2 linked regions of the Krasilnikovia cinnamomea genome follow. The protein of the gene in region 1 interacts with the protein of each later gene in a pairwise test. Links are inferred from orthologs where the notes say so. Each region holds a gene or a part of one and is shown on either strand. Other genes may lie near its edges. The genes, in order: EV385_RS08805 and EV385_RS24680.

Region 1 (11,197 bases):
CGAGGCGGGCAGCTGGCTCGTCTCCGCCGCCAGCGAGCCGACCGGCACGAACCTGGACGGCTTCGCCCTGGTCGCGCCCGGCGACGTCGCCGCGATCGAGGTGGAGACCGTCGAGGGAGCGAAGCTGGTCTCGGTCCCGGTGTAGCTAGACGGGGGCGGGCTCCGGCTCAGGGCTCAGGTCGGTCCCGTCGCGCCGCGCCGGGATCACCGCCCGGGCCGGGCCGGGCCCCTGGCGGTCCAGCCAGCGCCGGGGGGTGTGCTCGCGCCACCACTTCTCGGCCGGTTCCTCCACGTAGGCGAACAGCGCCCAGGACATCGCGTTCACCACCACGGCCATGCCGAGCATCGTGAACAGCACCGCGTCGTTGTCCGGCATCCGGCCCCACTGGTAGGTCGCCAGCCGGCTGATCGAGTGGTGGATCAGGTAGAAGCTGTACGACCACAGGCCCAGCAGTACGAGCGGCCTGGCGTTCAGGAGGCCGCGCAGCCCCCGCACCTCGCGCTGGACGAACGCCACGATGATCAGGCCGGACAGGATCGCGATCACCGGCCGTACGGTGAAGTCGAGTTGCGCCACCACGGGGTCGGACAGCCGCATCCGGCCCTGGTAGTAGCAGAAGACGTAGCCGAGCAGCAGGGTGACCGGCACCACCGGGCGCAGCGGCAGCCGCCAGCCGCGGCTCACGGCCAGCGCGAGGGTCATGCCAAGCAGGAATTCCGGCAGGTACACCAGCGGGTGGCGCATGACCCAGCCGGCATGCGGCCGGGAGAAGTGCGCGGTCGCGAACCAGTGGACGGCCCACATCCCGATCAGACCGGCTGCGGTGGCCGCGACCAGCCAGCGCGTGCGCATCCGGGCGGCGACCCGCCCCAGCAGCGGGAACAGCGCGTAGAAGAGCACTTCGACGCTGAGCGTCCAGGTCACCTCGTTGCCCGGAAGGGTGGGCGTGACCTGGGGAAACCAGTTCTGGACGAGGAAGACCGAGGAGAGCACGCTGGGCCAGTGGATGGTCTTGTGCGCCGCGATGTAGTAGGCGTACACGCCGAGCACGAGCGCGACGAGGTGGGCCGGCCAGATCCGGCCGATGCGGCGCCAGTAGAAGGCACCGGGATGCTCGTGGGGCTTGAAGACCCACATCATCAGGAAGCCGGAGAGCACGAAGAAGAAGGTGACGCCGTGTCCACCGATCTCCGAGTACGGGTAGATCAGCGGTGAGCGCCCGAAACCGGTCCCGCCTCCCACGCCCGTGAAGTGGTGGGCGAAAACCGCGAAGGCCGCGAAGAACCGCAGGCTGGTCAGGGAATCCAGGCGCTTCGGCAGGATGGCCGGGCGGGCCCTGAAGCCAAGTGTGGGCATAGGTGAGGGATCAACTTCTGTCGGCTGCCGGGGGACGGAAGCGACCAGAATAGTGGGATCTGCCGGGCGGCGGAAAGGTGGCGTTCGTCTCGACCGCCCGAACGGGGGTGGCCTCAGCCGGCCACCCGTCCGTCCAGGGTCGCCCGGGTCTGTTCGGCGATCTCCAGTTCCTCGTCCGTGGGCACCACGCACACCGCGACCGGCGCCCCGTCCGGGGAGATCACCGGCGCGTTGCGCTCGTTACGCTCCGGGTCGACGCTGATGCCCAGCGCGGTCATGCCCGCCAGTGCCCGGCCCCGCACGATCGGTGAATGCTGGCCGACCCCGGCCGTGAACGCGATCGCGTCGGCCCGCCCCAGCACGGCCAGGTACGCGCCGACGTACTCGCGGATCCGTCGGCAGTAGACGTCCACCGCCAGGGTGGCCGCCGGGTCGCCCTCCGCCAGGCGCCGCTCCACCTCGCGCATGTCGTTCTCGCCGGCCAGGCCGCGCATCCCCGCGTGACGGGTCAGCATGTCCTCGACCTCGTCGATCGACAGCCCGGCCACCCGGTGCAGGTGGAAGACGATCGCGGGGTCGATGTCGCCGCTGCGCGTACCCATGACCAGGCCGCCCTGGGGCGCCATGCCCATCGACGTGGCGACGCTGCGCCCGCCCCGCACCGCGCAGGCGCTGGCGCCGTTGCCCAGGTGCACGGTGATGATGTCGGCCCGGTCGGCGGGCACGCCGATCAGCTCGGCCGTGCGCCGCGCCACGTACGCGTGGGACGTCCCGTGGAAGCCGTAGCGCCGCACGCCCCAGCGCTGCGCCAGGCCCGCGTCGATCGCGTACGTGACGCCCTCGGGCGGGATCGTGGCGTGGAACGCCGTGTCGAACACGGCGACCTGCGGCACCTCCGGCAGCAGCTTGCGGGCCACGTCGATGCCGCTGAGCGCGGGCGGGTTGTGCAGCGGCGCCAGCGGCACCAGCCGCGCGATCGTGGCCGCGACCTCGTCGTCGATGACCGTGGCCCGGGTGAACTCGCTGCCGCCGTGCACCACCCGGTGCCCGACCGCGACCAGCCCGGCCAGGTCGATGCCTTCCATGATCTGCCGCAGCGCGGTCTCGTGGTCGTGCACCTCGCCGCCCGGCTCGCCGATCCGCTCGACCAGCCCCTTGGCGACCGTCGCGGTCCCGTCGAACAGCCGGTACTTGACCGACGACGAGCCGGTGTTGAGGACGAGGATTCGGGTCATGTCGCCGCCTGGATCGCCGTGATCGCCACCGTGTTGACGATGTCCTTGACCGTCGCGCCGCGGGACAGGTCGTTCACCGGGCGGCGCAGCCCCTGCATCACCGGGCCCACCGCGACCGCGTTCGCCGACCGCTGCACCGCCTTGTAGGTGTTGTTGCCCGTGTTCAGGTCCGGGAACACGAAGACCGTCGCCTTGCCCGCGACCGCGCTGTCGGGCAGCTTCGCGGCGGCGACCGCCGGGTCGATCGCGGCGTCGTACTGGATCGGGCCCTCGACCGGCAGATCGGGGCGGCGGGACCGGACCAGGTCCGTCGCGGCGGCCACCTTCTCCACGTCGGCGCCCGCGCCGGAACTGCCGGTCGAGTACGACAGCATCGCCACCCGCGGTTCGATGCCGAACGCGGCGGCGGTCTGCGCGGACGACACCGCGATGTCGGCCAGTTGCGTCGCGTCCGGGTCGGGGTTGACGGCGCAGTCGCCGTACACCAGGACGCGGTCGGCCAGCAGCATGAAGAACACGCTGGAGGCCACCGACACCTCGGGCACGGTCTTGATGATTTCGAACGCCGGGCGGATCGTCGCCGCCGTGGTGTGCGTGGCACCGGAGATCATGCCGTCCGCCAGCCCGGCGTCGACCATCAGCGTGCCGAAGTAGCTGACGTCGCGGACCACGTCGTAGGCCAGGTCGAGCGAGACACCGCGATGGGTACGCAGCTCGGCGTACCGGCGGGCGAAGCGGTCGCGCCACTCGCTGGTCGCCGGGTCCGCCAGCCGCGCGCCGTCGATCTCCACGCCGAGTTCCCGCGCTCGGCGGGTGATCTCGGCCGGGTCGCCCAGCAGGGTCAGGTCGGCGACCCCACGGCGCAGCAACGTCTCGGTGGCGCGCAGGATCCGCTCGTCCGTGCCCTCCGGCAGCACCAGGTGCCGCCGGTCCGCGCGGGCCCGGTCGATGAGGTCGTACTCGAACATCAGCGGGGTCCGCCGGCTGGAGCGGGTGACGTCGAGCAGCCGGTTGAGCTCGGCGATGTCCACATTGGTCTCGAACGCGCCGAGCGCCGCCTCCACCTTGCGCGGGGTGGCCGGGCCCAGCCGGGCCTCGATTCGGCCCGCCGCCGCGATCGTGTCGTAGCTGTCCGTCTTCACCACCAGCATGGCGAGGCCGGTGTTCAGCCGTTCGATCACCTTCACCACCCGCGGGTCGGGCGGCGTGCCGATCGTCAGCACCAGCCCGGCCAGTGTCACGTTGCCCGCCGCGTGCGCGGCGCTCGCGGCCACCAGCAGGTCCGACCGGTCACCCGGGGTGATCAGCAGGCCGCCGTCGGTCAGGTGCTCCAGCACCGCGGGCACGTGCGCGGCGCCGACCACGTAGTCGAGGACGTCGCGGTCCAGCGCCGCCGCGTTGCCACTGACCACGGTGGCGTCGAGCGCCGCCGCCACCTCGGCCACCGTCGGAGACGAGATCGCGGGCACCTCCGGCACGACGTACACCGGTACCGGCAGCCCGGCCGGGGTGGGCGCGCCGGGCTGCGCCCGGTTCGCGACCACGGCGACGACGGTCGCGTGCAGGTCCACCAGCGAGTGGTACGCCGACCGCACCACCGCGCCCAGGTCGACCCGTCCCTGCCCACTCACCACCGGGATGACGACACTGCCGAACTCCGTGGCCAGCCGGGCGTTGAGGCCCAGCTCGCGGGGCATCTCGTCCGCGCCGTCGTGGCTCTCGGTGAAGTCGGTGCCGATCACCACCACGGAGGCGCACCGCCGCTCCACCTCGCGGTAGCGCTCGATGATCCGGGAGATCAGCTCCTCGCGCCGGCCGTCGGCCAGCAGCGCGGCCGCCTCACCGGCGGTCATCCCGAACGAGTCCCCGTACGGCGCCAGCGTCGGATACCGGTCGATCAGCAGGGTCAGGATCGGGTCGGGGCCCTGGTCGCCGACCAGCGGCCGGAACACTCCGATGCGGGCCACCTGCCGGGACAGCAGCTCGACCACCCCGAGCGCCACGATGCCCTTGCCGACCGCGGGGCCCAACCCCGCGACGTACACGCTGCGCGCCACACCCTCAACGTACCGGTCGGCCGATCACCGTGGCCCCGGGCCGGCCGACTCCGTCGCGCGGGACTTGCGCCTCATCCCCGCAGCAGCGGGCCGAGGTAGCCGGACGGGCGGTCCAGGAAGCGCCGCCAGTGCGCGACCAGGTCCAGGTCCTGCCAGGCGGCCCGGCGGACGCCGTGCTCGCCGAGCTCCAGGATCGTGGCGTCCGGCAGCGCGGTGAGCACCGGCGAGTGGGTGGCGACGACCACCTGGGCGCCGACGGCCCGCATCTCGTCCAACCGGCCCAGCAGGCCCAGTGTCGAGGTGAACGACAGCGGCGCCTCCGGCTCGTCCATCAGGTAGAAGCCGTACCCGTTGAACTTGTGCGCCAGCAGTTCCAGAAAGCCCTCGCCGTGGCTGCGCTCGTGAAACACGCCCGGGTCGCCCACCTCGTCCTGCAGGTACGTGTAGAGACCGTGGGCGGTCTCGGCCCGCAGGAAGTACGCGTGTCCCGCCCCGCCCGGCGTACGCACCAGGCGCAGCGCCTCCCCCAGCGGGGACTCCGTGGCCCGGGTGTGGTGCCGGGCGTGCCGGGACCCGCCCTCGGAGTTCAGGCCGTGCGCGATCGCCAGCGCCTCCACCAGCGTGGACTTGCCCGAGCCGTTCTCGCCGACCAGGAACGTCACGCCCGGCGGCAGGTCGAGGCCGTGCTCCAGCACGGAGCGCACGGCGGGAATCCGGGCCCACCAGGAGTCCCGGTCGATCTCGGCGGTCGGATCCGCCTCGACCCGGCGGACCGGTCGTCGGGCGCTACTCGTCATCGTCCTCGTCGGCGCGGGCCAGCCAGGTGGCGAAGCGCTCGATCGCGGTCTCGAACTCGGGGTGCACGTCGACGAAGGTACGCAGCTGGTCGCCCAGCCACTCCAGCGTGACGGTCTCCTCGCCACGCCGGTCGACGAGTTCCTCGATGCCACGGTCGGTGAAGTACACGAACTCTCCCAGGTGGACAGGGGCGCCCCGCCGATCGGCGGGACGCCCCAGGTTGTTCAGTGCGCGGTCACGGGCGCGGCAGCGCCGCCTCGATCAGCGCCGACTGTTCCGCGTCGTGCATCTTGGCCGAGCCCACCGCGGGCGCGGCGGCCGCGGGCCGGGAGATCCGGCGCAACCGTACGCCCTCGAGGTGCTCGAGCAGGTTGAGCGCCACGAACGACCAGGCGCCCTGGTTGGCCGGCTCCTCCTGCACCCAGGCGAAGTCCTCGGCGTTCGGGTACTGCCCGAGCACCGCCTTGAGCTCCTCCACCGGCAGCGGGTAGATCTGCTCCATCCGGATCAGGGCGGTGTCCGTGATGCCCCGCTCCGCGCGCGCGGCGTACAGGTCGTAGTAGACCTTGCCGGAGCAGAGCAGTACCCGCTTGACGGCCTCGGGCCGCAGCGGGGTGCCGTTGATGCCGGTGTCGCCGAGCACCGGCTGGAACCGGCCGGTGGTGAAGTCGGCGACCGACGAGATGGCCAGCTTGTGCCGCAGCAGCGACTTCGGCGAGAACACCACGAGCGGCTTGCGCTTGGGCGACAGGGCCTGCCGGCGCAGCAGGTGGAAGTAGTTCGCCGGGGTGGTCGGGTTCGCCACCCGCATGTTGTCCTGCGCGCACAGCTGCAGGAAGCGCTCCGGGCGGCCGGAGGAGTGGTCCGGGCCCTGGCCCTCCTGGCCGTGCGGGAGCAGCAGGACCACGGAGGACCGCTGGCCCCACTTGACCTCGCCGGAGGAGATGAACTCGTCGACGATCGACTGGGCGCCGTTGACGAAGTCGCCGAACTGCGCCTCCCACAGCACCAGGGCGTCCGGGTTCTCCACGGAGTAGCCGTACTCGAAGCCCATTGCCGCGTACTCGCTGAGCAGCGAGTCGTGCACGAAGAACCGCGCCGTGCCGGTGGCCAGGGTGGACAGCGGCAGGAAGTCCTTGCCCGTCTTCGCGTCGATGATCGCCGCGTGCCGTGAGGTGAAGGTGCCGCGCCGCGAGTCCTGGCCCGCGAGCCGCACGGTCACGCCCTGGGACAGCAGCGAGCCGAACGCGATCAGCTCGCCGAAGCCCCAGTCGACGCCGCCGTCCGCGGCCATCTTGGCCCGCCGGTCGAGCAGCTGCTGGACCCGCTTGTGCGGCGTGAACCCCTCGGGCAGTTCCACGTGGGCCTGGCCGATCGCCCGCACCACGGCCGGGTCGATCGCGGTGTCCACCTCGGGATCCGGCTCCTGTACGACGCTGCGCGGCCGCGGCGGGGAACCGGCCGCGTCCCGGGTCGCCTTGAACACCTGCTCCAGCTGCGACTGGTAGTCGCGCAGCTGCTCCTGGGCGTCGTCCACGGTGATGTCACCGCGGCCGATCAGCTCCTCGGTGTACAGCTTGCGGACGCTGCGCTTGGTGTCGATGATCTCGTACATCCGGGGGTTGGTCATCGACGGGTCGTCGCCCTCGTTGTGGCCGCGGCGGCGGTAGCAGACCAGGTCGATGACGACGTCCTTGTTGAACGCCTGCCGGTACTCGAACGCCAGCCGCGCGACCCGCACGACCGCCTCGGGGTCGTCGCCGTTGACGTGGAAGATCGGCGCCTGGATCATCCGGGCCACGTCCGTGGAGTACAGCGAGGAACGGCTGTACTCCGGGGCGGTGGTGAAGCCGACCTGGTTGTTGACCACCACGTGCAGCGTGCCGCCGGTGCGGTAGCCGCGCAGCTGGGACAGGTTCAGCGTCTCGGCGACCACGCCCTGGCCCGCGAACGCGGCGTCGCCGTGCACCAGCACGGGCAGCACGGTGAAGCCGTGCATGCCCAGGTCGAGGCGGTCCTGCTTGGCCCGGACGATGCCCTCCAGCACCGGGTCGACCGCCTCCAGGTGCGACGGGTTCGCGACCACGCTGACCGTGGTGGAGTGCTCGCCGTCCGGGGTGGTGTACTTGCCGGTCTGGCCCAGGTGGTACTTGACGTCCCCGGAGCCGTGCGCCGACTTCGGGTCCATCTGACCCTCGAACTCGTTGAAGATCTTTTCGTACGGCTTGCCGACGATGTTGGCCAGCACGTTGAGCCGGCCCCGGTGGGCCATGCCGATGACGATCTCGTCCAGCCCGCCCTCGGCGGAGGCCTGCAGCACCTCGTCGAGCAGCGGGATCAGCGACTCGCCGCCCTCCAGCGAGAAGCGCTTCTGGCCGACGTACTTGGTCTGCAGGAAGGTCTCGAACGCCTCGGCCGCGTTGAGCCGGTTGAGGATGTGCTTCTGCTCCTCGGTGTCCGGCTTGGTGTACTTGATCTCGATGCGTTCCTGGATCCAGCGGCGCTCCTCCGGACCCTGGATGTGCATGTACTCCACGCCCACCCGGCGGCAGTAGGTGTCGCGCAGCACGCCGAGCACGTTGCGCAGCTTCATCATCTGCTTGCCGCCGAAGCCGCCCACCGGGAACGTACGGTCCAGGTCCCACAGCGTCAGCCCGTGCTGGAGCACGTCCAGGTCGGGGTGGCGGCGGATCGTGAACTCCAGCGGGTCCGTGTCCGCCATCAGGTGCCCGCGCACCCGGTACGCGTGGATCAGCTCCGGCACGCGGGCCGCCTTGCCGATCTGGCCCTCGGAGGTGTGCGCCACGTCGCGCACCCAGCGCACCGGCTCGTACGGGATGCGCAGCGAGGTGAAGATGTCGTCGTAGAAGCCGTGCTCGCCGAGCAGCAGCTCGTGCATGGACTTGAGGAACTCGCCCGACTGCGCGCCCTGGATGACCCGGTGGTCGTACGTGCTGGTCAGGTTCGTGACCTTGCTCACCGCGTGGTCGGCCAGCGTCTCGTCGGACATCCCCTGGTACGGCGCCGGGTACTCCATGGCGCCCACGCCGATGATGGCGCTCTGGCCCGCCATGAGGCGCGGGATCGAGTGCACCGTGCCGATGCCGCCCGGGTTGGTGAGCGAGATCGTGGTGCCCGTGTAGTCGTCCATGGTCAGCTCGTTGCGCCGGGCCCGCCGGACCACGTCCTCGTACGCCTGCCAGAACTTGCGGAAGTCCATCTGCTCGCAGTTCTTGATGGACGGCACGACCAGGGTGCGGGAGCCGTCCTTCTTCGCGAGGTCGATGGCGATGCCGAGGTTGATGTGCTCGGGCTGCACGAGGGACGGCTTGCCGTCGACCTCGGCGTACGAGTTGTTCATCTCGGGGTGCGCGATGACCGAGCGGACCATGGCCCAGCCGATCAGGTGGGTGAAGCTGACCTTGCCGCCGCGCCCGCGCGCGAGGTGGTTGTTGATCACGATGCGGTTGTCGATCAGCAGCTTGGCCGGGACGGCGCGCACGCTGGTGGCGGTGGGCACCTCCAGCGAGGATTCCATGTTCTGCACGATCTTGGCGGCGACGCCGCGCAGCGGGGTGACCTTGGCGCCGGCCGGAACCGCGGCCGTCTCCTTCGCCGGGGCGGCGGGCTTGGCGGCTGCGGGCTCAGCAGGCTTCGGGGTCGCCGGCACGGTCGGCTTGACCGGGGCGACCGTCGCGGCGGCCGGGGCGTCCGTGCCCGCGCGCGCCGCGGTGGCGGTCGCGTTCGCGGCGGTCGCCTCGTCGGGCGTCGCGATGGACTCGGCAGCCATGGCCGGCTTGTAGTCGGCGAAGAAATCGTGCCAGGCGGGGTCGACGCTGGCCGGGTCGGCCAGGTAGCGCTGGTACATCTCGTCGACGATCCACTCGTTGGGACCGAAATCCGCGAGTGGATTGTCCTGCGAAGTCTGCTGGGTCGACACTTCCGTGTTCGCCTCTTTCACCATTGTCAACACGCGACGCGATCGTCACAGGGGACGGAACGGATTCCCGTCAAGGCTACGCCGTGCGCCACGCCAGCCCACCCGGACGTCCGGGCTGTGACGAACGCCTACTCCGCCCCCTGGACGCTTACGACACGTCGCGCCGTTTGATGATCGCCGTCCCGATCAGCCCCATCACCACCGCGTAGCCGATGAGCACGGCCGCGCCGACCCAGCGCGGCGGGCTCCCCGGCAGGTCGGTGCCCGAGATCATCAGCTGCGACGCCGCCGTCGGGAAGATCACCTGCAGCTTCGAGAACCAGTCCGCCACGTACTCGCTGAGCAGGAAGAAGATGATCCCGACCGCCTGCGAGCCGACCACGTACACCGCGGTCAGGACGACGGTGGCCGCGATCTGGCTGCGGATCAGCACGCCCGCGCCCACGCCCAGCACGGCCCAGAGTCCGAACGCCAGGCCGTTGAGCCCGATCGCTCGCCAGACCGCGGGGTCGCCGAGCTGCGGGCCGAGGTCGAGCGAGTGCAGGATGAGCGGTGCGAAGATCAGGTTCAGTACCGTCAGGACCAGCCAGAACACGAGGGCCAGCAGAGCCGCCGCGGCGTACTTGGCCAGCACCACCGACTCGCGCCGGGGGGTGACCAGGAACGTCGTCGTCGCGGTCTGGTGGAAGAACTCGTTGGTCACCAGGATCGCGCCCAGCAGCAGCACCATGAGCACGCCCATGAACTGCCCGCTGGTGTAGAGGTTGGCGGCCACGTTCACCGTCTCGCCGGCCGCCTGGATCTGCTCCGCCTGGTTGGCCGGGACATCGCCGCCCGTTTCGGCCGTGGTGATGGCCACGGAGCTGCCCCAGTTGAGCAGGATGCTCGCCGCGTACAGCGGGAGCAGGATGAGGCCGAAGATCCACCAGGTCGGTGTGGTGCGGATCTTGAGGAGTTCGGCGTTGACCAGCTTCATCGGATCCCCGCCTTTCCCGCGGTCAGTTCCAGGAACACGCGCTCCAAATCGGCGCGCTCACCGGCCAACTCGTGCAACTCCACCTTCGCGACGAACGCGGCGTGGCCCACGGCGGCGGCGTCGAGGCCGGTGACCAGCAGCGCGCCGTCCTGCTGGGGGGTCACGGTCGCGCCTTGTGCCTGCAGCGCGGCGGCCAGCTCGGCCGCCTGCGGGCTACGGACCCGGGTCTGGGCCGCGCCCGCCATCGAGCCCAGCACCTCCTCCACCGGGCCCTGCCGGACCAGCCGGCCCGCCGCGATGATCACGACGTCGTCCGCCAGCTGCTGCATCTCGCCGAGCAGGTGGCTGGAGACCAACACCGTGCGCCCCTCGGCCGCCAGCGCCTTGAGCAGGTCCCGCATCCAGCGGATGCCCTCCGGGTCGAGACCGTTCGCCGGCTCGTCCAGGATCAGCACCCGGGGGTCGCCCAGCATCGCGGCCGCGATCCCGAGGCGCTGCTTCATGCCCAGCGAGTAGCCCTTGAACTTGCGCTTGGCCGCCGGGGTCAGCCCCACCAGCTCCAGCACCTGCTCGGCGCGCTCGCGGGGCAGGCCCGCCGCGGCGCAGATCACCCGCAGGTGGTTCAGCCCCGTCCGGCTCTTGTGCGCGCTGGACGCCTCCAGCACCGCACCCACGTGGCGCAGCGGCTCGGCCAGCTCTGCATACCGGTGGCCGTTGATCGTCGCGGTGCCCGCGGTCGGACGGACCAGACCCACGAGCATGCGCAGCGTCGTGGTCTTGCCCGCGCCGTTCGGGCCGAGGAAGCCGGTGACCCGGCCGGAACGGACCGAGAAC
Region 2 (9,824 bases), 3.4 Mb from region 1 along the record:
TGTTCCTCGGCTCGGTCCGGGCCGCGCGCACGTTCGCCGAGGCCCTGCCCGCCGGCGGCGCGATCGGTCTCGTACTGTCCACCTCGGTCCACTCCCCCATCCCCGGCCTGGGCCTGTCCAACGGCCTGCGCCCCGGACTGGCCGGGGTCGCCAAGGACATGGCCGACGAGTACGGCCCCCGCGGCGTACGCGTGGTGAGCCTGCTGCCCGGGCGGCTGCTCACCGACCGCAACGTCGAGCTGTTCGCCGCCACCGACGACCCGGCCGCGGCCCAGTCGCAGGCGGAGGCCGCCATCCCGCTGCGCCGTCTCGGCGAGCCGGGCGAATTCGGCCGGGTGGCGGCGTTCGTGCTGTCGCCCGCCGCCGGCTACCTCACCGGCCTGACCATTCCCGTGGACGGCGGCGCCCTGCGCACCCTGTGATTAACCCGCCCATGCCGAGCCACCCCGAACGCGCCGCCGCGCCGAGCCACCCCGAACGCGCCGCCGCGCCGAGCCACCCGGACCGCGCTGCCGCGCCGAGCCGCGCGGATCTCGCCGCGGTGGCCGGGCTGACCATTCCGGATCTGGTCGGTCCGGACCTGCGGGTGCTGTTCTCGGGGATCAACCCGAGTCTGTACTCCGCGGCCACCGGTCATCACTTCGCCCGGCCGGGCAACCGGTTCTGGCCCGCGCTGCACCGTTCCGGCTTCACCGCATGTTTGCTGCAGCCCTCGGAACAGTGGTCACTGCCCGCGGCCGGGCTGGGCATCACCAATGTGGTCGCCCGGGCCACCGCCCGCGCGGACGAGCTGTCCCCCGCCGAGCTGGTCGCGGGCGGGCGGCGGCTGGCCGCCACGGTGGAGCGCTGGCGGCCCCGGTTCCTGGCGGTGCTCGGGGTGACCGCGTACCGGGCGGCGTTCGGGCAGCCGAAGGCGGTGGTGGGACCGCAGGACCGGGAGATCGCCGGGACACCGGTGTGGGTGCTGCCGAACCCGAGCGGCCTCAACGCCCACTACACCGTCGAGACCCTGGCCGCGGCGTACGCGGAACTGCGCGCGGCCGCCGTCCCCGACGGACCGGCCGGGGACGGCTGACGCGCGGCCGATCACGGCTCGATGGTGTTGGCGGGAACGGGAACGATGACCGGCTCGGCGTCCTGGGCGTACGGCGGCGCCGGGCTGTCCGCCACCGCGAACTGGGTGCGGTACAGCTCGGCGTAGAGCCCGCCCGCCGCGACCAGTTCGGTGTGGCGGCCCCGCTCGACGATCCGGCCCTCGTCGAGCACCAGGATCTGGTCAGCGTCGCGGACCGTGGACAGGCGGTGGGCGATGACCAGCGCGGTACGCCCCTCCAGGGCCTTGCTCAGCGCCCGCTGCACCGCGGCCTCGGACTCGCTGTCCAGGTGGGCGGTGGCCTCGTCCAGGATGACGATCGACGGGTGTTTGAGCAGCAGCCGGGCGATGGCGATGCGCTGCTTCTCGCCGCCGGAGAAGCGGTATCCGCGGTCGCCGACCACCGTGTCCAGCCCGTCGGGCAGGGCCTCGACCAGGTCGGCGACCTGGGCGCCGCGCAGCGCCTCCCACATGTCGGCCTCGGTGGCGTCGGGGCGCGCGTAGCGCAGGTTCTCCGCGATGGTCTCGTGGAACAGGTGCGAGTCCTGAGTGACCACGCCGATGGTGTCGCGCAGCGAGTCCAGTGTGGCGTCGCGCACGTCCACCCCGCCGACCAGCACGGCACCGTCGGTGACGTCGTAGACCCGGGACACCAGCATCGAGGTGGTGGACTTCCCGGCGCCGGACGGGCCGACCAGCGCCACCATCTGGCCCGGCTCCACCGTGAAGTCGACCCCGCGCAGCACGGGCGCGTTACGCGTACGGTCCAGCGCGGCCACGTCCTCCAGCGTGGCGAGGGAGACCTCACCCGCGCTGGGGTAGCGGAAGTGCACGTCCCGGAACTCGACCCGGCCGGAGCCGCTGGGGATCGGCGTCGCGTCGGGCTTCTCCTCGATGCCGGGGCGCAGGTCGAGCACCTCGAACACCCGGTCGAACGACACCAGCGCGCTCATCACGTCGACCCGGACGTTGCTCAGCGCGGTGAGCGGGCCGTACAGCCGGGTGAGCAGCAGCGCCAGGGTGACCACGGTGCCGGCGGTGACGCTGCCGGTGACCGCCAGCCAGCCGCCCAGCCCGTACGTCAGGGCCTGGGCCAGCGACGCGACCAGCAGCATGGCGACGAAGAAGGTGCGCGAGTACATCGCGCTCTGCACCCCGATGTCGCGGACCCGGGCGGCGCGTTCGCCGAACCGGGCGGCCTCGGTGTCGGGGCGGCCGAACAGCTTGACCAGCAGGGCGCCGGAGACGTTGAACCGCTCCGTCATGGTCGCGTTCATCTTGGCGTCGAGGTTGTACGACTCGCGGGTGATCTCGGCCAGCCGCTTGCCGACCCGGCGGGCCGGGATGATGAACACCGGCAGCAGCAGCAGCGACAGCACCGTGATCTGCCAGGACAGGGTGAACATCACGGCGGCGGTGAGCACGAGCTGGATGACGTTGCTGACCACCCCGGACAGGGTGGAGGTGAAGGCGCGCTGGGCACCCAGGACGTCGTTGTTGAGGCGGCTCACCAGGGCGCCGGTCTGGGTCCGGGTGAAGAACTGCAGCGGCATGCGCTGGACGTGGTCGTACACCTGGGTGCGCAGGTCGAGGATGATGCCCTCGCCGATGCGCGCGGAATACCACCGCTGGGCCAGCGACAGGAACGCGTCCGCGACCGCCAGGACGGCGATGGCCACGGCCAGCCGCACGACGAGGCTGGTGGCCTCCGGCCCGCCGGCCGTGATGGCGTTGACGACGTGACCGGCGAGGACCGGCGTGGCCACGCCGATGCAGGCGGCCAGCACCACGGTGACGAGGAACACTCCGATGTCGCGGCGGTACGGCCGCGCGAAGGTCAGGATGCGCCGCGTCGTGCCACGGCTGAGGTTGTGCTGGGCGACCCGGTCCGAGTTCTGGATCGAGCGCAGCATTCCCCAGCTGGAACCGGCGGATGAGCCCGGGCCCATGCGTCACCTCCGGGGTGTGGACGACCACGTGCGGAACAAGTGTGCCCGCAGGGTCTGACAACCTCGCAGGTAACGCCCGTATTCCCGGATGTGCCTTACTCCTGAGTGGGCCTCACTCGCCGGTGCCCGCCAAGTCCCGCAATCGCCGCGTCTGCGCCTCGCGTTCGGCGCGATCCTGCTCGTCGTACGTGCGGTCGGCCGCCCCGGCCAGCAGCGCCTTGATCTCGGCCACCGCTGCTCCGTCAGCCGACAGCACCGCCGCGGTCAGGTCGGCGACCGCGCCGTCGAGCTCCGCGCCCGGCACCACGGCCGTCGCCAGGCCCAGCCGCGCGGCCTCGTCGGCCGCGATCCGCCGCCCGGTCACGCAGATCTCCAGCGCGCGGGCGTACCCGACCAGTTCCGTGAGCCGCTTGGTGCCGCCGAGGTCGGGCACCAGGCCGAGGGTCACCTCGGCCATGGAGAACCGGGCGTCGTCGGCCAGGATCCGCAGGTCGCAATTCAGCGCCAGTTGGAATCCCGCCCCGATGGCGTGCCCGTGCACCGCCGCGATCGTCAGCAAGGAGGGCCGCCGCAGCCAGGTGAACGCGGCCTGGAAGCCCGCGATTCGCTCGGCGCACTCCTCCGGCGACAATCGGGCCAGTTGGGCGAGGGCGGCGTCGCCCGTGCCCCGCGCGACCGACAGATCGAGGCCCGCGGAAAACGCACGCCCTTCCCCTCGGAGAATGACGACCCGCACGTCCCCCGGCAATTTACGGGAAATGTTTTCCAACTCCGACCACATGGCCGGGGTCTGGGCGTTGAGGACATCGGGCCGGCACAACGTCACCGTCGCTACCGGCCCCGCCTGTTCCCAGCGAACGCCCGCGTCGCCCGCGCGATCAGCGCTGTCGGTCGTCACGCCTTCTTCCGGCGCCGGGCGCCGCCACGCTGGCGCAGTTGCACGCCCGACTCGGTGAGCACCCGGTGCACGAAACCGTACGACCGTCCGGTCGAGGCGGCCAGCGCGCGGATGCTTTCGCCGGAGGTGTAACGCTTGACCAGATCCTTGGCGAGCGTCTGACGCTCGCTACCGACGATTCGGCGACCCTTCTCAGTGCTGGTGGCTGTGCCGGTGGCTGCCATGTTGAATCCTCACGTCCCAGACTGTGCGGTTCGATACGGTCCCACCTATTAGACCGCCTCGGACGATCATGCGCTAGGTATCCGGCGTTAGCCAACGTGCCCATTTACCACTGTCAGGAACCCGACGGTGACCAAGCGCATCGATGCCGGGAGGACGGCGCGGCCGCCGGACCCGGACGGCCCCCGCCACGCTCAGCCGCGCCCGATGCGCCGAGCGGCGGCTCACGCACCATCGATCACCTGCGGAAATGACCATGCCCGCGGCACACCGCGGCGTCACGCAGCGTCCTCAAACGCTTACCGTACGATCCCGGGAGTGCGGCGTCGGGCCCGGCGCCGGCGCGCGAGCCGGGCCGGGACCCGTGCCGCACCGCGCAGATGTCGCACATGTTGTGTGGGCGGCGGTTGACAACCGACGATGCCGTTGACCCACCGGGTCAGGCCAGCTCGACCAGCTCCAGCAGCTCGTCGCTCCACGCGTCCTCGTCGCCGTCGGGCAGCAGGATCGCGCGGTCCGGCTTGAGCGCCACCACCGCACCCGGATCGTGGGTGACCAGCACGATCGCGCCCGGGTAGTTGGCGATCGCGTCCAGCACCTGCTCCCGGCTCACCGGGTCGAGGTTGTTCGTCGGCTCGTCGAGCAGCAGCACGTTGGCGCCCGAGCAGACCAGCGTCGCCAGCGCAAGGCGGGTCTTCTCGCCGCCGGAGAGCACCCCGGCGGGCTTGTCGACGTCGTCGCCCGAGAACAGGAACGCGCCGAGGATCTTGCGCAGCTCCGTGTCGGTCTGCTCCGCCGCGGCGCTGCGCATGTGCTCCAGCACCGTACGGTCGACCTCCAGGGTTTCGTGCTCCTGGGCGTAGTAGCCCAGCCGCAGCCCGTGCCCCGGCCGTACCTCGCCGGTGTCCGGCTGCAGCAGGCCGCCCAGGATGCGCAGCAGGGTGGTCTTGCCCGCGCCGTTGAGCCCCAGGATCGCGACCCGCGAGCCGCGGTCCACCGCCACCCCGACATCGGTGAAGATCTCCAGCGAGCCGTACGACTTGGACAGCTCCGAGGCGGTCAGCGGCACCTTGCCGCACGGCGCCGGGGTCGGGAAGCGCACCTTGGCGACCCGGTCCGACACCCGGCTCTCCTCCAGGCCGCTGAGCAGCCGCTCCGCGCGCCGGGCCATGTTCTGCGCGGCCACCGTCTTGGTCGCCTTCGCGCGCATCTTGTCCGCCTGGGCCATCAGCGCCCCGGCCTTCTTCTCCGCGTTCGCGCGCTCGCGGCGACGCCGCCGCTCGTCGGTCTCGCGCTGCTCCAGGTACGTCTTCCAGCCCACGTTGTAGACGTCGACGACCGAGCGGTTCGCGTCCAGATACCAGACCTTGTTGACCGCCGCCTCCAGCAGCGACACGTCGTGGCTGATCACCACGAGGCCGCCCTTGTGCTGGGCCATGTAGCCGCGCAGCCAGGCGATCGAGTCCGCGTCCAGGTGGTTGGTCGGCTCGTCGAGCAGCAGGATGCCCTTGCCACCCTCGGCGGCGTCCCGGAACAGGATCCGGGCCAGCTCGATGCGGCGGCGCTGACCGCCGGAGAGGGTGCCGATGGTCTGCGCGAGGACCCGGTCCGGCAGGCCCAGGTTGGCGCAGATGCGGGCCGCCTCGGCCTCGGCCGCGTACCCGCCGAGGCTGGCGAACTGGTCCTCCAGGGTGCCGTAGCGGCGCACCAGCTTCTCGTCCGCGCTCTCCTCCAGCTGCACCTCGAGCTTCTGCATCTCGGCCAGCAGCGTGTCCAGGCCGCGGGCGGACAGCACCCGGTCGCGGGCGGTGACGTTCAGGTCACCCGTACGCGGGTCCTGCGGCAGGTAGCCGACCTCGCTGCGCCGCTCCACCGCCCCGGCGTACGGCTGCCCCTCCCCGGCCAGCACCTTCAGCGTGGTGGTCTTGCCGGCGCCGTTGCGCCCGACCAGGCCGATCCGGTCGCCGGGCTGCACCCGCAGCGTGGTGGGCGACATCAGGATGCGGGCGCCGGCACGCAGTTCGAGTCCGGTGGCGGTGATCATGGGAAGACGTCTCGCTCTCGCAGGGGTCCGGCTGGCTCAGGGCACGCGGCGACGCCGACCGGGTACGACCGCGGTCGGCGCGGGGGCGGTCAGCCTTCGCAGAGCAGCACCCGCCCATACTAGCGACCCGGCCGATACGGCCCCCAACCGATTAGCGGGCACGATCAGCGGGTACAGGCCGGCCACGCCCGGGCCGCCATTGTGGGTACAGCGCGGGCACCCGGGCCGGCTCAGTGAGGGGAAGATGGAGCTCAACGAGAACGCCGAGATCGACACCAGCCAGATCGAGGACCGACGCGGCTCTGGTGGCGGCGGGGGCGGTGGTGGCTTCGCCGGCCTGCCGATCGGCGGGGGCGGCCTCACCGGCATCGTCGTCTCGGTGGTCATCGCCCTGGTCACCGGCTATTTCGGCATCAACCAGTTCACCGGTGACGGCGGCGGCAACCAGACCGGCGACAACACCGTGCTGGCGCAGGAGTGCTCGCAGCCCGACAAGCTCAAGCAGCTCGACTGCCGCAACAACCTGTACGTCAACTCGATCCAGAACTACTGGGCCGAGGCGCTGCCGCGCGCGTTCAACGAGAGCTACCGGCCCGCCAAGACGGTGTACTTCTCCAACGTCGTACGGACCGGCTGCGGCCGCGCCGACTCGGGCGTCGGACCGTTCTACTGCCCGGCCGACGACAAGGTCTACATCGACCTCACCTTCTACCGGGTGCTCGGGGAGTCCCTCGGCGCCCCCGGCGAGTTCGCCCAGCCGTACGTGCTCGCCCACGAGTACGGCCACCACGTCCAGGACCTGCTGGGTACCGAGGCGCAGATGCGCCGCGAACAGCAGCGCGACCCGAAGCACGCGAACCAGCTCTCGGTCCGCCTGGAGCTGCAGGCCGACTGCTACGCGGGGGCGTGGGCCAGGAACGCCACCGGGACCGAGACCGCGACCGGCAAGAAGATCTTCAAGCGCCTCACCGAGCAGGATATCCAGGAGGGCCTGGACACCGCCGGCAAGATCGGCGACGACGCGCTGCAGCGGCGCGGCGGCGGCAGCATCAACCCGGCGGAGTTCACGCACGGCACCAGCGCCCAGCGCCAGCACTGGTTCGCCACGGGATTCCAGTCCGGCGACCCGAGGAGCTGCGACACCTTCGCCGCCGGCGCGATCTAGTCCCCGTGGTCGCGGACCAGGATGCGCACGGCCCGGGCCGCGGTGACCGCCCCCAGCAGCACCGCGCGCCGGGGCTCGGGGACATCCAGGAACCGCTCCGCGCGCAGTCCGGCCACCGGCGCGAGCGCGGGCGCGGTCAGGACGGCGTCCACGGCCGTCCGGTCGCCGCCGGTCACCAGCGCCGCCAGCGTGCGTACCTCGGGCAGCAGCAACCGCGCGACGATGTCGGCGCCGTCGGCAGCGGCCGCGCGCGCCTGGTTGTCGCGGCGGCGCGCGAAACGCTGCTGCGACCACCCGCCCGCAGCGGTCCGGCCCTGAACGTAGTGCGTCTCCACCTTCGAGGCGACCAGCTCGGCGCCCTCGGCGACGCCGACCGCGACCGCGCCCTTGCGGGCCAGCAGCAGGCCGAGCCGGCGCGGCGCGGCCGCCGCCCGCAGCAGCCCGTCGAGATCGGTGACGGCCGGCGCCCCGGGCGGCGCGGCCAGCTCGGCCGACGCGCCGTCCGCGGCCACCACGGTCAGACCCTGCTGCGTGTACGCCCCGTGCCGGGTCGCGAAGTTCTCCAGCCAGCGCGGCAGGCGCTCCGGCGCGACATCGACCCAGCGGCCGCCCCCGGCGGCGGGACGTGCGCTCATGGCCCCGACTGTACCGATGGCATGATCGCTGCATGTCCCGAGCGCTCGCCGACGAGGTCCTGGACCGGCTCGTCGGCACCTACTCCGCCGCCCGCGAACCGGTACGGGCCGCGCAGGCGGCGGCGTACATGCGCGACCAGTTCCCGTTCCTCGGGCTGCCCGCGCCGACCCAGACCGCGCTGAACCGTACGGTGTGGACCGGGCTGCCCAAGCCGGCCGAGGACGACCTGCGCGGCATCGTGCTGGCCTGCTGGGACCTTCCGGAGCGGGAGTACCAGTACTTCGCCTGCACCTACCTGCGCCGCCACGCGGCGGTGACCGGTCCCGGTTTCCTTGCCACGCTGCGCACCCTGATCACCACGAAGTCCTGGTGGGACACCGTCGACCCGCTGGCCACCTGGGCGGTCGGCGGCCTCGTCCAGCGCCACCCCGTACTCGTCGCCGAGATGGACGCCTGGGCCACCGACGAGAACATGTGGCTGGTCCGGACCGCGATCCTGCACCAGCTGCGGTACGGCGCGGACACGGACACCGAGCGGCTGTTCGGCTACTGCACCCGGCAGGCCGGGCACCGCGACTTCTTCGTCCGAAAGGCGATCGGCTGGGCGCTGCGCCAGTACGCCCGCACCGACCCGGACGCGGTCCGCCGCTACGTGGCGGCGCACCGCGACCAGTTGTCCGGGCTGTCGGTGCGCGAGGCCACAAAGCACTTGTAGCCGCGCCGGGCCGGTGCCGCTTGGCACCGGGTCGCTCAGAGCAGTTGGATCGCCAGTACCGCGATCACGGCGCTCGACACCAGGGCGGTCACCAGCCGGGCCCGTTCCCCGGTCAGCATCCGACCCGCCAGCGACCCGCCACCGGCGATGAGCAGTTGCCAGCTGGCCGACGCCACGAACGCGCCCAGCACGAACATCACCCCGCCACCGGAGCCGCCGCGCCCCAGGACCAGCGCCGCGAAATACACGACGGTGGCCGGGTTGAGCAGCGTCAGGCTCAGAATCCCGAGGTACGCCCGCAGCGGTGTGGTCTCGTCCGTGCGCGCCGGACCGCCGGAGCGGCGCGGTCGCAGGGCGCTCCAGGCGGTGTGCGCGGCGAGGCCGAGCAGCACCGCCGCGGCCGCCCAGCGCAGCGGAACCGCGATCGGGGCCACCAGTCCGGCCAGCGCCGCGCCACCGAGCACGGCCGCCAGCGCGTAGATGCCGTCGGCCGTGGCCGCGCCGAGACCGGCCGCCGCGCCCACGCGCAGCGAAGTCCGGGCGCTCAGACCCGCGATCAGCACGGCGATGGCGCCCACGGGGATGGCCACGCCATACCCGGCGACCACGCCGGCCAGGAACGGGGCGGTCACGACTGACCGGTACGGACCGGCCGGGCGCCCGCGCGCGCCTGCTGTCGGCCGGCCCGGAGAAGGGCGGCGACAGTCGGGCGGCGGGACGTCTCAGGCTTGGTCACGGGGCCATGGTGCACGTTCCCGGCTCTCCTCGGCCAGCGAATTGTGACGCCCGGCGACCTCCTCACAAACCTTCAACCGCGGGCCTCACGGGGCGCCGCCACCGAGGGGGCCTCACTCCGTGTCACCCCAGGCCAGGAGCCGCTCCACTACGGCGCGGTCGCCGTCGACCTGGACCCGGTCCAGCGGAATCCGCCGGTACAGGGCCAGGACCAGGTCGCTGGCCGGTGCGCGGACGGTGGCCAGCGGCGCGGCGCCGCCGGTCGGATCGAGCCTGACCCCCTCGGCGGACAGCTCGACCGGCCAGGAGGACCCCTCGGCCGCCGCGAAGGCGATCCGAGCCGGGTCGTGCGGCCAGGCGCCCTCGG

What was found.
Region 2: the proteins of EV385_RS08805 (region 1) and EV385_RS24680 interact in binary tests that used the Escherichia coli proteins (3 or more experiments, as listed by UniProt). The link is inferred for Krasilnikovia cinnamomea from one-to-one orthologs.

What each region holds. Positions count from the first base shown.
Region 1 is NZ_SHKY01000001.1:1,995,143-2,006,339, reverse strand. The notes cover bases 5,483-9,780. They hold EV385_RS08805 (multifunctional oxoglutarate decarboxylase/oxoglutarate dehydrogenase thiamine pyrophosphate-binding subunit/dihydrolipoyllysine-residue succinyltransferase subunit), read right to left. Parts: upstream 9,388-9,780; coding sequence 5,683-9,387; downstream 5,483-5,682. Other genes in these bases: EV385_RS08800 (ABC transporter permease), read right to left, coding at 9,536-9,780; EV385_RS08810 (DUF6104 family protein), read right to left, coding at 5,483-5,615. Outside these bases: EV385_RS08835 (anti-sigma factor family protein), read left to right, coding at 1-145; EV385_RS08830 (acyltransferase family protein), read right to left, coding at 146-1,357; EV385_RS08825 (acetate/propionate family kinase), read right to left, coding at 1,471-2,592; pta (phosphate acetyltransferase), read right to left, coding at 2,589-4,649; EV385_RS08815 (AAA family ATPase), read right to left, coding at 4,721-5,446; more of EV385_RS08810, read right to left, coding at 5,436-5,482; more of EV385_RS08800, read right to left, coding at 9,781-10,363; EV385_RS08795 (ABC transporter ATP-binding protein), read right to left, coding at 10,360-11,197. UniProt on the Escherichia coli protein: E1 component of the 2-oxoglutarate dehydrogenase (OGDH) complex which catalyzes the decarboxylation of 2-oxoglutarate, the first step in the conversion of 2-oxoglutarate to succinyl-CoA and CO(2).
Region 2 is NZ_SHKY01000001.1:5,390,041-5,399,864, reverse strand. The notes cover bases 3,905-6,829. They hold EV385_RS24680 (ABC-F family ATP-binding cassette domain-containing protein), read right to left. Parts: upstream 6,207-6,829; coding sequence 4,602-6,206; downstream 3,905-4,601. Other genes in these bases: ypfJ (KPN_02809 family neutral zinc metallopeptidase), read left to right, coding at 6,451-6,829; EV385_RS24685 (helix-turn-helix domain-containing protein), read right to left, coding at 3,937-4,164; EV385_RS24690 (enoyl-CoA hydratase/isomerase family protein), read right to left, coding at 3,905-3,940. In the rest of the region: EV385_RS24705 (SDR family oxidoreductase), read left to right, coding at 1-422; mug (G/U mismatch-specific DNA glycosylase), read left to right, coding at 434-1,075; EV385_RS24695 (ABC transporter ATP-binding protein), read right to left, coding at 1,087-3,042; more of EV385_RS24690, read right to left, coding at 3,155-3,904; more of ypfJ, read left to right, coding at 6,830-7,371; EV385_RS24670 (acVLRF1 family peptidyl-tRNA hydrolase), read right to left, coding at 7,368-8,006; EV385_RS24665 (DNA alkylation repair protein), read left to right, coding at 8,039-8,722; EV385_RS24660 (LysE family transporter), read right to left, coding at 8,758-9,354; EV385_RS24655 (maleylpyruvate isomerase family mycothiol-dependent enzyme), read right to left, coding at 9,571-9,824. UniProt on the Escherichia coli protein: Genetic data indicate it may be involved in ribosome assembly or function.